DNA from 2 places in the Cystobacter fuscus genome. Region 1 is predicted to be linked to the other one. Evidence: riboswitches for the same ligand, from Rfam matches in the RefSeq annotation. Region 1 holds a riboswitch; the other holds the start of a gene.
What was found. A riboswitch is a leader RNA that binds a small molecule or an ion and turns the genes downstream of it on or off. The one in region 1 is predicted to bind cobalamin.
Positions count from the first base shown of each region.

Region 2: another riboswitch for cobalamin. It lies ahead of CYFUS_RS46165 (hypothetical protein); the one in region 1 lies ahead of CYFUS_RS31560 (energy-coupling factor ABC transporter permease).

Region 1 is NZ_CP022098.1:7,800,524-7,806,205, forward strand. It holds gene CYFUS_RS31540 (CbiX/SirB N-terminal domain-containing protein) at 1-482, opposite strand, end outside; gene CYFUS_RS31545 (energy-coupling factor ABC transporter ATP-binding protein) at 479-1,336, opposite strand; gene CYFUS_RS31550 (CbiQ family ECF transporter T component) at 1,333-1,965, opposite strand; gene CYFUS_RS31555 (hypothetical protein) at 1,962-2,180, opposite strand; gene CYFUS_RS31560 (energy-coupling factor ABC transporter permease) at 2,177-2,989, opposite strand; cobalamin riboswitch at 3,018-3,221, opposite strand; gene bluB (5,6-dimethylbenzimidazole synthase) at 3,278-3,931, opposite strand; gene CYFUS_RS31570 (histidine phosphatase family protein) at 4,000-4,623, opposite strand; gene CYFUS_RS31575 (methyltransferase domain-containing protein) at 4,996-5,682, shown strand, end outside.
Region 2 is NZ_CP022098.1:11,404,419-11,410,100, reverse strand. It holds gene CYFUS_RS46170 (MXAN_6577-like cysteine-rich protein) at 1-796, shown strand, start outside; cobalamin riboswitch at 881-1,102, shown strand; gene CYFUS_RS46165 (hypothetical protein) at 1,246-2,574, shown strand; gene CYFUS_RS46160 (cell surface protein) at 2,571-3,269, shown strand; gene CYFUS_RS46155 (ubiquinol-cytochrome c reductase iron-sulfur subunit) at 3,266-3,757, shown strand; gene CYFUS_RS46150 (FHA domain-containing protein) at 3,779-5,488, shown strand; gene CYFUS_RS46145 (serine/threonine protein kinase) at 5,591-5,682, shown strand, end outside.

The DNA.
Region 1 (5,682 bases):
TAGAGGCGGGTCAGCTTGCAGAAGTCACCGTTGGCGTCTGGATCCGACGAGCCACGCCCCAGCATCACCACCACCATGCGCGCCGCCTCCTGGGGGGAGAGCGGTCCGGTGCGGGCCTGGGTGCGCTCGAAGGCCAGTTGCGCGAGATCCGGATGGACGCCAAAGGCCTTCACCGCGAGGAAGCGCACGCCCGGGTGATTCTTGCGCGCCGTGGCGAGCGCCAGCGGAATGTCGTTCTTCACGTGCTTCGCCGTGAAGAGGAAGAGCGGGACGACGAGCACCTCCGGCACCTCGGAGGCGATGGCATCCAGCGCCTCGGGGAGGGCCGGCTCGGTGAGCTCCACGAAGCCCAGGCCCACGCGCCGCTCCGGATGGGCCTCGCGGTAGGCGTCCACGAAGCGGTGCACCTCCGCGATGGCCTGCGCGTCGCGGCTGCCATGTCCGACGAAGAGGATGCCGTGGTTGGAACGAGGGGTGCTCACGGGTGCACTTCCTGGCTTGTGGGGACGAGGAGAGGAAGGAGGCGCCGGGCGGCCTCGGCGACCGTGAGGGGCGGGGCTTCCCCCGACTCGGGAAGGAAGGGCGCGAGTTGGGCCCACAACTCGGCGACGGCCGGTGCGCGCAGATGCGCCCGCGCCAGCAGCGCCGCGTCCCGGAAGACCTCCGCGGGAGGACCGAAGGCGAGCAATCGCCCCTCGCCGAGAACGGCCGCCCGGTCGGCGAAGAAGGGCACTTCGTCGGTGGCATGGGTGGAGACGATCAGCGCCACGTCGCGCTCGCGCGCCAGACGCCGCAGCAGGGCCGCCGTCTCGCGCTCTCCCACCGGATCCAACCCGGCGGTGGGCTCATCGAGCAGCAACACCGCCGGATGCATCGCCAGCACGCCCGCCAGACAGGCCCGCTTCTTCTCCCCGAAGCTGAGCGCCTCGATGGGGCGCTCCGCCAGGTGCGCCAGGCCGGTGGCGGCGAGCGCCTCGTCCACCCGGGCCCGCACCGCGTCCGGAGCGAGCCCCTGATGCATCGGACCGATGGCCACGTCCTCCCCGACCGTGGTGCCGAACAACTGGTCATCCGGATTCTGGAAGGCGAGCGCCAGGCCCGCTTCGGTCCGGGCCACCGCTCCGCGCGGAGCCACCTGTCCGCGCAGCCACACCTTGCCGGCGCGCTCCGGCACCAGCCCCGCGATGCCGCGCAGCAGCGTCGTCTTGCCGCACCCGTTGGCGCCGAGCAACGCGACCACCTCTCCCGACCGCACCTCGAGGGACAGGCCGGAGAGGATGGCGGGGCCGCCGGGGGTTCCCACCGAGAGCGCCTCGAGTGCGAGCGCCGCCTTCACGGCCGCTCTCCCGGGGGTGGGAGGTGGGCACCACGGCAGCCCCGGGCGGCCATCGCCTCGGCGGTGGCGTGGGCCTGATCGAAGGCGCGGACCAGGGTGAGCCCACCGAGCGCCCCGAGCGAATGCACGCCGCGGCGCACGCCCCGGTAGCCGAGGCGGAGGATCTGGGCCTCGCGCGCGGTGTGGGCCGCCCGCTCGAGGACCGTGGCGTAGCGCACCGCGAGCGCGAGCACCTCGGCGAGCGGGGCCGGCACCCGCCAGGCGCGCAGCGCCCCCACCAGCGCCCAGGGCGGAGTGAGCGCGATGAGGAGGCCGAAGACGGTGGCTCCCGCGGCGACCCGCGTCCCCAGCACCAGCCCGAGTCTCCAGGCTCCGCTCGCCTCCGGCCGCAGCAATCCGTGCAAGGCCCAGAGCGCCAGACCCGAGAAGAGCGCCACCCCGAGGCGACGCAGCAACACCCCCGCCCGCTCGCCCACCGCGAGCGAGGCGAGCAGGGCCAGCGCCGCCACCGTCGAGGCGGTATGCGGCGCGGGCCCGGCGAGCGCCACCAGCAGAGAGAGCAACGCGCCCCCCAGCTTGAGGCGGGCATCCAGCCCGGCCACCCGCTCGCGAAGGGCCGCGCGGCTCACGCCCGCTCTCCCGTCTCGACGAACAGGGAGCGGTAGAGGTAGCCGAGGAAGAAGCCCCCCACGAGCCCGGCACACAGGAAGGCGAAGAGGAGGACATCCCCCTCCAGCGGAATCAGTGGCGGATGGGGGGAACGTCCCGCGGCCTCGACGAACGGGAGCACGACGTGCTCGTCGACACCCGGCCAGCCCGAGGCCTCGGCGAGGAGCGGCTTCATGGCGTGGCGGGTGCGGCGGGAAGCGCGTGGAACTTCAGGAGGGCGGGCCGGCGGCGGGAGATGAAGACGACGGCGCCGGCGGTGAAGGCCCCCTCGAGCAGTCCGAGCGGAAGCTGGGTGGGGAGGAAGGAGAGCAGCAGGGTGCCCAGCGTGGAGCCCAGCGGTTGGGCGCCGTGCAGCGCCGAGGCCAGCTCGAAGGACGTCATGGCGTAGGTGGCCCAATCCGACAACATGCCCGCGGCGAAGGCCGCCACCCCGAGCGAGGCGCGCACCGAGCGCAGTGCGTGGAAGATGGCATAGCCGACGAAGCCGCCCACCACGCCCATGGACCAGATGTCGGCGCCCAGGGTGGTGAGCCCCCCGTGGGCGAGGAAGAGCGCTTGCAGCAGCAGCGCCACGAACGTCACCAGCACGGTCATCACCGGACCGATGAGCACGGCGGCGAGCCCCGTGCCACACGGGTGCGAGCAGGTGCCGATGATGGGAACCGGCACGGGCATGCAGGAGACGACGAAGACCGCGGCGGCGAGCATCGCCACGAAGGGCGAATAGAGCGGGCTCTGCGCCATGCGCTGGCGCAACCGCGTGACGCCCAGCGCGAGCAGTGGCAGCACGGAAAGCGTCCAGCCCGCGGCCCACCCGAAGGGAAGGATGCCTTCCGCCAGGTGCATGGCATGCGCGGGATGAGGCAGCAGCAACAGGACGAGTGCCGCGAGCCCCGCGCTCGGAGGGAGAGGCGCTGATTGGAGACAGGCCTGGACGCAATGCCGGAGGACGGCACCACACCCACGCCCGGAGAAACCCGGCATGGCAACCTCGCTCTCAATCCACGGAGAGATGGGTCGAACAGCCCTGGGTAGGTCTCCTGGCTCGTGGGTTCAGAGCGCCTGACGGCGTTCCGCGCCACCTCCACCTTCCCCGACGAATCGAGTGGTGACTTCGGAGGTAGCTCCCCACTTACAGTGGCGGGTCCGCGCCGGACTCACACCGGCTTCCCCGTTATGCCCTTGCTAGCGGGCACCCCTGGCTAATGGAATCAAATTGTCGGGGCCAAGTATCGGAGGCGGCGCGCTTCTGTCAACGGAATGCGCTCGCGCCTACCCCTCGGCACTCCGCCACCGGTTCTCCCAGATCAGCTCTTCCAGCGGCCGGCGTGAGTCCCAGCCTTCCAGCTCCAGCATCGGCCGCTCATAGAAGGCCTCGACATGGCCCAGGCACAGGATGGCGATGGGCTCACTACCCGTTGGTGCTCCCAACAACTCCGCCAGCCGGGTGGGCTCGAAGAGCGACACCCAACCCATGCCAATCCCCTCGGCCCTCGCGGCGAGCCAGAGGTTCTGGATGGCGCAACTGGCGGAGGCGAGGTCCATGTTCGGCAGGGTGCGCCTGCCAAACACGTAGCGCTCGCGTTGCTCCATCAGCGCCACGACCCAGAGCTCGGGACATTCCTTGATGCCCTCGACCTTGAGGCGCATGAACTCCTCGCCCCGCGGGCCCAGCGCCTCGGCGGTACGCGCGCGCTCCTGCTCGACCAGTTCCGCGATGTCACCGCGCAGCCTTGCATCCGTGATGCGAATGAACCGCCACGGCTGCATGAAGCCGACGCTCGGCCCGAGATGCGCCGCATGGAGCAGCCGCGCCATGATCTCCTGATCGATGGGATCGGACCGGAAGTGGCGCATGTCCCGGCGTTCGCTGATCGCTCGGTAGACAGCTTCTCGCTCCGCGGGAGAAAAGCGGTGTTTCGTCATGGATCGTCGAGCCCCTGGCAAGCCCTCTCTCGAGTCGCTCCATACCACCGCTCGCCCTGCCCGGCGGCTCAGCCGAACGTCAGGTTCATCAACTTCACGACGGGCTCGTCCCCGTGGAAGTCGATGATGTTCACCGCCGAGTACCCCTGCTCCAGCCGGAACAGGTGGGCGTCCGGCAAGCCCAGCGCCTCGGCCAGCAGCGTCCGGTTCACGCCGCCGTGCGAGACCAGCACGAACGTCTCTCCCGAGTGCCGCGAGCGCAGCGCCCGGGCCGCCGACGACACCCGCTCGCGCAGCTCCGGGTAGCTCTCTCCCTCCGGGAAGCGCACCCGCGTGGGCCGTGCCATCCACTCCGCGAACACCTCGGGGTAGCGCTTCTCCACCTCCGCATACGTGAGGCCCTCGCAGAGACCGAAGTCGAGTTCCTGGAACGCCGCCTCCGTGTCCACCGCCATCCCCTTGAGCTGCGCCAGCGGGGCCGCGCTCTCCACCGCGCGCCGGAGTGGACTCGCGTAGACGCGTGACAGGGGCGCCTCGGCCAGGAAACGCGCGGCGTGCTCGGCCTGCACCCGGCCCGAGGAGGACAGCCCCACGTCCAGCCGCCCGTAACACCGGCCCCGCGCCTCCTCCACCGGCTGCCCGTGCCGCACCAGCACCATGCGCGTCACGCCCTTCGACAGTCGCCAGTCCATTGCACACCTCGTTCGCACCCGGTTCGCCGCCAGGCCAACTGTATGCCATTGAAGCGGGCCCGCCCAACCCGCATGCGCTGGAGGGACAACCCCAGGCCACGGTACTCGCACACTGGCTGGCGGTGCGGCAAGCAGCTACTCCAGGCAATCAAATACATGAGCCAGCGGGGGCGCAGCCGGCGGGGGACCGAGGTGCTGGCACGCAGGGTGAGCATCTACGGTATCGCGTTATGAGACAGGGCTGATACACTCTTCCACCGCATGGGGACAGTGTTTCCCCCCACCGCGGGGGACCAGGAGACGTGCGGGGCCTTGCCCTGGACGTCCCCCCCTGAATTGGCCAGCAGCGCTGCTCGATCAAGGAGTCGTTCCATGAGTGAAGTCCAGTACACGGCAGAAGGCGTTGGCCGCTATTACGATGTGATGGCTCAGTTTTATCAAACGGTCTGGGGCGACAGCATCCACATGGGGTTCTGGCCCGACCCCACCGATGCGACCGTCTCGATGTCCCAGGCCCAGAAGAACTTCACCGACCTCATGATCTCGCACATGGGGCTTCAGCCAGGCCAACGCGCGTTGGATGTGGGCTGTGGCACGGGCCGACCCGCCATTCAGCTGGCCCGCGCCACCAACACGCATGTCACCGCCATCAGCATCAGCCAATCGCAGATCGCCACCGCCACCGGATATGCCCGCGAGAGCGGTGTGGCACCACGAGCACAGGCGCAAGGGACGGGCGCGGGCTCCGCGAACGCGACGGATGACGCCCCCACGGCGCGGTTCGAGTTGGTGGACGCGATGGCCATGCCCTACCGCGACGGAACGTTTGATGCCGCCTGGGCATTCGAGTCCATCTTCCACATGCCCTCGCGGCTACAGGTGTTTCGTGAAATGGCCCGCGTCGTGCGCCCCGGCGGGCGCGTCGTCGTGGCGGACTTCGTGACGCTGCGCCCCCTCACCTCCGAGGAGAGCGCGATCGCGTATCCAGCCTTCGCGGCGAACGACCTGGCCTCGCTGGAGGACTACGTCCGCGATCTGAAACAGGTTGGCCTTACGAAT
Region 2 (5,682 bases), 3.6 Mb from region 1:
CGAGCCCGCTCCGGGTCCGGGCCCCCGCTTCCCCACGGGCATTCCCCTCACCAACGTGGGCAGTGTGAACTTCGGCGCCAACACCAACCCGTATGCCTTCACGCTCGAGGGGCCGGACGCGTATGTCACGCTCCTCGGCAATCTCCAGGGGGACGCGTCCGCGGGAGGCCGGGTGGTGCGCGTCTCGGTGGCGGAGCCCACCGCGCCCGTCATCACGGACACCTTCGTGCTGCCCTCGGGCGAGGCCCTGCGCCCCTTCCCTGGCCGCACCACGCTCCCCGCGCCCGCGGGCATCACCTCGCTCCAGGGCCGGGTGTACGCCGCGCTGGGCAACCTGGATGCGCGCAGCTACTCCGCCGGAGGCCCCGGGTTCCTCGCCCGGATCGATTCGGGCACTCGCGCGGTGGAGCTGCTCGCGCTGGGCGAGGCATGTCTCAATCCCTTCTGGGTGCTCCCCGTGGGCGAACGGCTGCTCGTGAGCTGTGGCGGCGCCGCCACCTATGACGTCGACTTCAACCTCACGGACGTCCGGGGCACGGGCCTGGTGCTGCTCGGCGCGGAGGGCCGCGTGCTGGACTCGCTCGCGCTGGGTTGTCCGGAAGCGACGTCGTGTCCGCTGCCCTCGGCGGGACGCTTCGCCGTGGTGGGCTCTCGGGCCTACGTGGGCGACAACAACGCGGGTCGCGTCTTCGTCATCGAGGTCGTGGGCGACACGCTCGTGGCGCGCAAGGAATTGGCCATCTGTCCCCGAAGCTCGGGCCCCTCGCTCGTCAGTGATGTCATCGCTCTACCGTGAGCGGTCCTGATGGGTGTGTTGTGTTGCGCTCGCGGCGCCACGCGTCACGGATAACCGATTTGACAAAGGTGCCTCCGCGACCCTATCCCCGCTGCCGTCCTTGGTTCTTCCACCGGGTGGTGGAGGCTTGAGGGAATCCGGTGCGACTCCGGGACTGCCCCGCAGCGGTGAACGGGAACGAACGCTGTCAGAAGGCACTGGCCCTCCGGCGAGGGCTGGGAAGCGACGGCCGGTAGGAAGGGGGGCTCTGTCGAGAGCCGCCCATGCCCGTGAGTCCGAAGACCTGCCAGGGACCCGTGCCAGTGGGCACGGACCATACCGATGCTTCCGAGGGGGGGCGCGGATGAGTTCTCGTGTGCGTCCTCTCACGGGCCGCGCCCGAGCGCTCATTTCGCATCCACTCCCGTCGTGAAGCCGTTGTGCCCGAGGGGGCAAGGAGCAGGACGCGGATGATGACGGAGATGAAGAAGTCGCGCTCGCTGAGCCAGGTCGTGATGGCGGTGGGGGCCGTGGCGTTCGGATGGATGGTGACGGGTTGCAGTGGTCCGGAGTGCGTGGATCGCTTCGACTGCCAGAACAGCAAGGGCGCCCCGCCGGAGGGCAAGCAGTACGTGTGCGAGGCCGACACCTGCGTGGTGAAGGACGTCGCTCCTCCGAATCCCGGGAACGGTTCGGACGCGGGGACGGACGCGGGGACGGAGCCCGGGCCAGATGCGGGGACGGACGCGGGGACGGAGCCCGAGCCGGACGCGGGGACGGACGCGGGGACCACGTGCGCGGATCTGCCGCATGACGCGCAGCTCGGTACCCTGCAACTCCAGCCGGGCTTCACCGTCGTCGAGTCCGCCCCTCTGCCCGAGAGCATCGGCGCCATCACGGCGGTGGCGGGTGCCGCGGGCTCGTACACGCTGTACGGTGTGAACTCGGACGACAGTGTCTACGCGCTCGGCACCTGGCCGAGTGTCGCGGCCAGCACCACGCCTCTCTACCCCATCGTCCCCGCCGATGTGACGCAGACCGCCTATGTCAACGGCTACCTCGTCAACGATGGTGTCCGCTTGATGGGGGGCTATACCCTGGGTGACTTCTCCGGCAAGGTGGCCATCCACGATCTGGCGTCCACCACGTCCACGTACGTCTCCGCGGCTGGCAACTTCTCCGCCGTGGGTCTGGATGGAGCCTTCCTCATCAATGGGTTGGGCCTGGAGGGCGTGAGCGGCACGGGCCTTGGTGTCTATGCCGTGAAGACGCAGAGCACCCCCTTCCAGATGTCGAAGCTGGCCACGTTCCCGAGCACGGGGAGCTTCAGCGGTTTCTCCGCGCTGGCGACGAACAAGATCGTCGCCCTCGGCTATGCGTACTCCACGCCCACGCCGGACAACGAGTACGCCTCCACCAATGCCCTGCGCGCGGTGTCCCCCGACACGTACACGCCCGCCCTGACGGCGGGGACGACCCTGGACCTGTCCGGCGCCAACATGCCCGAGGTCTACTCGGGGCTCGACCTGCGTGATGCCGCTGGCTTCGGGGCGGGAGTGGCGCTCAAGCGCAGCTCCGGCTCCGCCGACTTCACGAACACCCGCGACGTCGCTCGCATCGCGCTGACCCCCACGCAGGATGGGCTGGGCGTCACCGTGGGGCAGCTCCAGCAGGTGCTCACCCAGGCCAACACCTGCACCAAGGTGGTGACGATGGCTCCCCTGGCCGAGGACCTGCTCGTCGGCGTGCAGGACAAGAACGGCCGCCGGCTCGTGCGTCTCCACGTGGGGACGCCGTGAGTCGCTCGCTCGTTGCCCGCATGTCCAGGGGCACCTGGCTCCTCCTTCCCGTGCTCGCCGCGGGCTGTGGGGAGCCGTCCCTCCAGGACGAGCCCCAGACTCTCGCGGCGTGCCCGGCGCAGCCCCAGCCCTTCGCCGATCGGGTGGCGTCCTACTCGTTCGGCCCGAACGCGGGCTTTGGTCAGGATACCTTCCCCGGCATCGTGCTCGGGCCTCCCCATGGAGAGGGGGCGAGCTCGGGCTCGCTGGATGTCCTCTCCCTGGGTCGCGGGGGGGAAATCGTCCTCGAGTTCACCGACATCGGCGTGGTGGACGGTCCTGGCGTGGACCTGCTCGTCTTCGAGAACGCCTTCAACAGCCCCATCGGTCCCTTCGTGGAGCGGGGCATCGTCGCGGTGAGCGAGGATGGCCAGACGTGGCACGAGTTCCCCTGCGCCTCCACGGACGCGGCGGGAGGGTATCCCGGTTGCGCGGGCATCAAGCCCGTGTACTCCTCGCCGACCAATGGCGTGAGTGCCACGGATCCCTCGGTGGCGGGGGGTGATGGCTTCGACCTCGCCACCCTGGGGGTGCCCCGGGCCCGCTTCGTCCGCGTGCGCGACGCGGGGAACAACCCCAATGGCTCCCCCTCCTCGGGGTTCGACCTGGACGCGGTCGCCGTGGTGAACGGCTACGCTCTCTGCCAGACGCCATGACGCGACCGCTCCCTCCTCCCACGGCGCTCCCCCGCCGGCGCGTGCTGGGCTCGCTCGTCCAGGGAACCTGTGCCCTGGCGGCCCTGTGCGCCGGGTGTGGCCCGCGGGAGGGGGAGGGCGACTCCGACGCCGTGGCGTGTGGCGTCACGCCCGGCTCCGCCGCCGAGGGCTGGGTGGAGGTGCGGCTCGCCGACCACCCGGAATTGCGCGAGCCGGGGGGCTCGGTGGTGGTGCGGGTGCCCGAGGCGCTGCTCGACGTGGTGGTGATTCACACCGCGTCGGGCTGCTTCGTCACTGTCTGGCACATCTGCTCCCATGGGGACTGTCTGGTGGCCTACAAGCCCGGCGAGTCGCTCCTCGAGTGTCCGTGCCACGGCTCGCGCTTCGGGGAGGACGGCCGGGTGCTGCGCGGTCCCGCCACCCGTCCCCTGAAGACCTTCGCGACGGCCCGGGTGGGCGAGTCGGTGTGGATCTCCCGGGCGCGCTGATCGTGTAGGCTGCCGGGCGCGATGTGGCAGATCATCATCAACGGCCCGGGTTACTTCGATACCTCCTACGAATTGCCCGAGGGCGTCACCTACCTCGGCCGCGCGGATGAGAACGACATCGTCCTGGGCGGCGATCTCGTGTCGCGGCGGCACGCCCGGCTCGTGCTGGAGGGCGACCACCTGCGCGTGGAGGACCTGGGCAGCCGCAACGGCAGCCGCCTCAACGGCACCCTCTTCCAGGGCAGCGCCGACCTGCGCCCCGGCGACACCATCTCCCTGGGGGAGAACTCCGTGTCGGTGCGCCAGGCGCAGCAGTCGGAGAACGCCGCCACGGAGATGGTGGACCTGGGCGCCGGAGGCGTGCGCCGCTTCGGCCACGGCGACGACGTGGGCCCCTCCGTCCTGCTCGCCAAGAACATCAAGGACGTGGATCTGCTGCGGGCGCTCGACAACATCTCCACGCCCTGGGGCGACTCGTCCCCTCCCATGGCCGCGGCGCCCATCGCGCCGGCGCCGCCCACCGCGGCGCCCCAGCCCCAGCGGGGATTCGCCGAGACGCTCTTCCTGCTCTTCCGCACCGCGGAGACGCTCGCCACCGCCACGAACCTGACGTCCTTCCTCGAGTCCACGATGGACCGGTTGCTCCAGCGCATCGACGCCACCACCGCCGTGGTGCTCCTGCGCCACCCCACGGGGGTGCTGGTGCCCGCCTCCGTGCGCCACCGGGGCAAGCTGTCCCAGGGCGAGGTGCCCGTCTCGGACGCCATCATCGACGAGGCGCTGCGCCAGGGCCGCGCCCTGCTGGTGGGAGACGTGCGCGACGACCGCCGCTTCGCCAGCCGCGAGAGCGTCATCCTCTACGGCGTGGACCGGGTGCTCTGCATCCCCCTGGGCAACGAGCCCACGTTCGCGGGCGTGCTCTACATCAACACCTCGGCGCGCAGCGACACGGAGCTGGAGGTGATGCTCGACGCCTGCACCGCCGTGGCGCACCTGGTGTCCACCGGCATCCAGAAGTTCTCCGCGCCCCCAGCGTCCAGTTCCAGCCCTCCGCTGCGCCACCACCTGGAGCGCTTCCACGCCCCCGACGTGGCCGAGCGGCGCGCCACCGAGGCCCTGCGCTCGGGCTCCCGGCTCCAGGGTCTGGAGGAGCGCACCGTGAGCATCGTCCACGTGGAGCTCGCGAGCTTCAGCACGCTGAGCGCCCGGCTGGGGCCCGCGCGTGCCTCGGTGCTGCTCAACGACTTCCATTCGCGGCTGGGAGGTCTCGTCTTCAGCTTCGAGGGCGCCCTGGAGGGTCTGCTCGGCGACTCGATGCGCGCCATCTTCGGGGCCCTGCAGACCCGGCCGGATGACGCCGTGCACGCGGTGCGTGCCGCGCTTGCCCTGCGCTCCGACTGGGATCGCCACATGGCGCGCCGCCCCGCGGACGAGCGGTGCTCGCTGCGCATCGGCGTCAACACCGCCAAGGTACTGGTGGGCATGGTGGGCCCCGACTCGCGCCCCTCGCTGTGCGCGGTGGGCGAGGGCGTCAACGTGGCCACCTGGCTCGCCGGCTCCGCCGAGTCCGGCCAGCTGCTCGTCACCGGCAAGACGCTCGCCGTCACCGGCGCCCGCTTCGACGTGGTCCCCCTGGGCGAGCGCCTGCTCCGTCCCCCGCGCGACAAGGTGGCCGCCTTCGAGGTCCTGGACGAGGACGTCGGCCAGCTCACCAATCCCGGTGTGCGCTGAGGTGGGTCTGGGTGGAAAGATGGAGGTGGAGACTCGCGCTCCGCCCCGAATCAGTGCGAGCATGGAGCCCCCCTTGTTGAGCATGGCTGCCCCTCCCCCGGCATGAATCCGTCGTCCTCGAATGCGCGACTGCGCCCGTTCCGGCCGGTGCCGTTTGGCCGCTACACGTTGCTGACCCAGCTCGCCACGGGCGG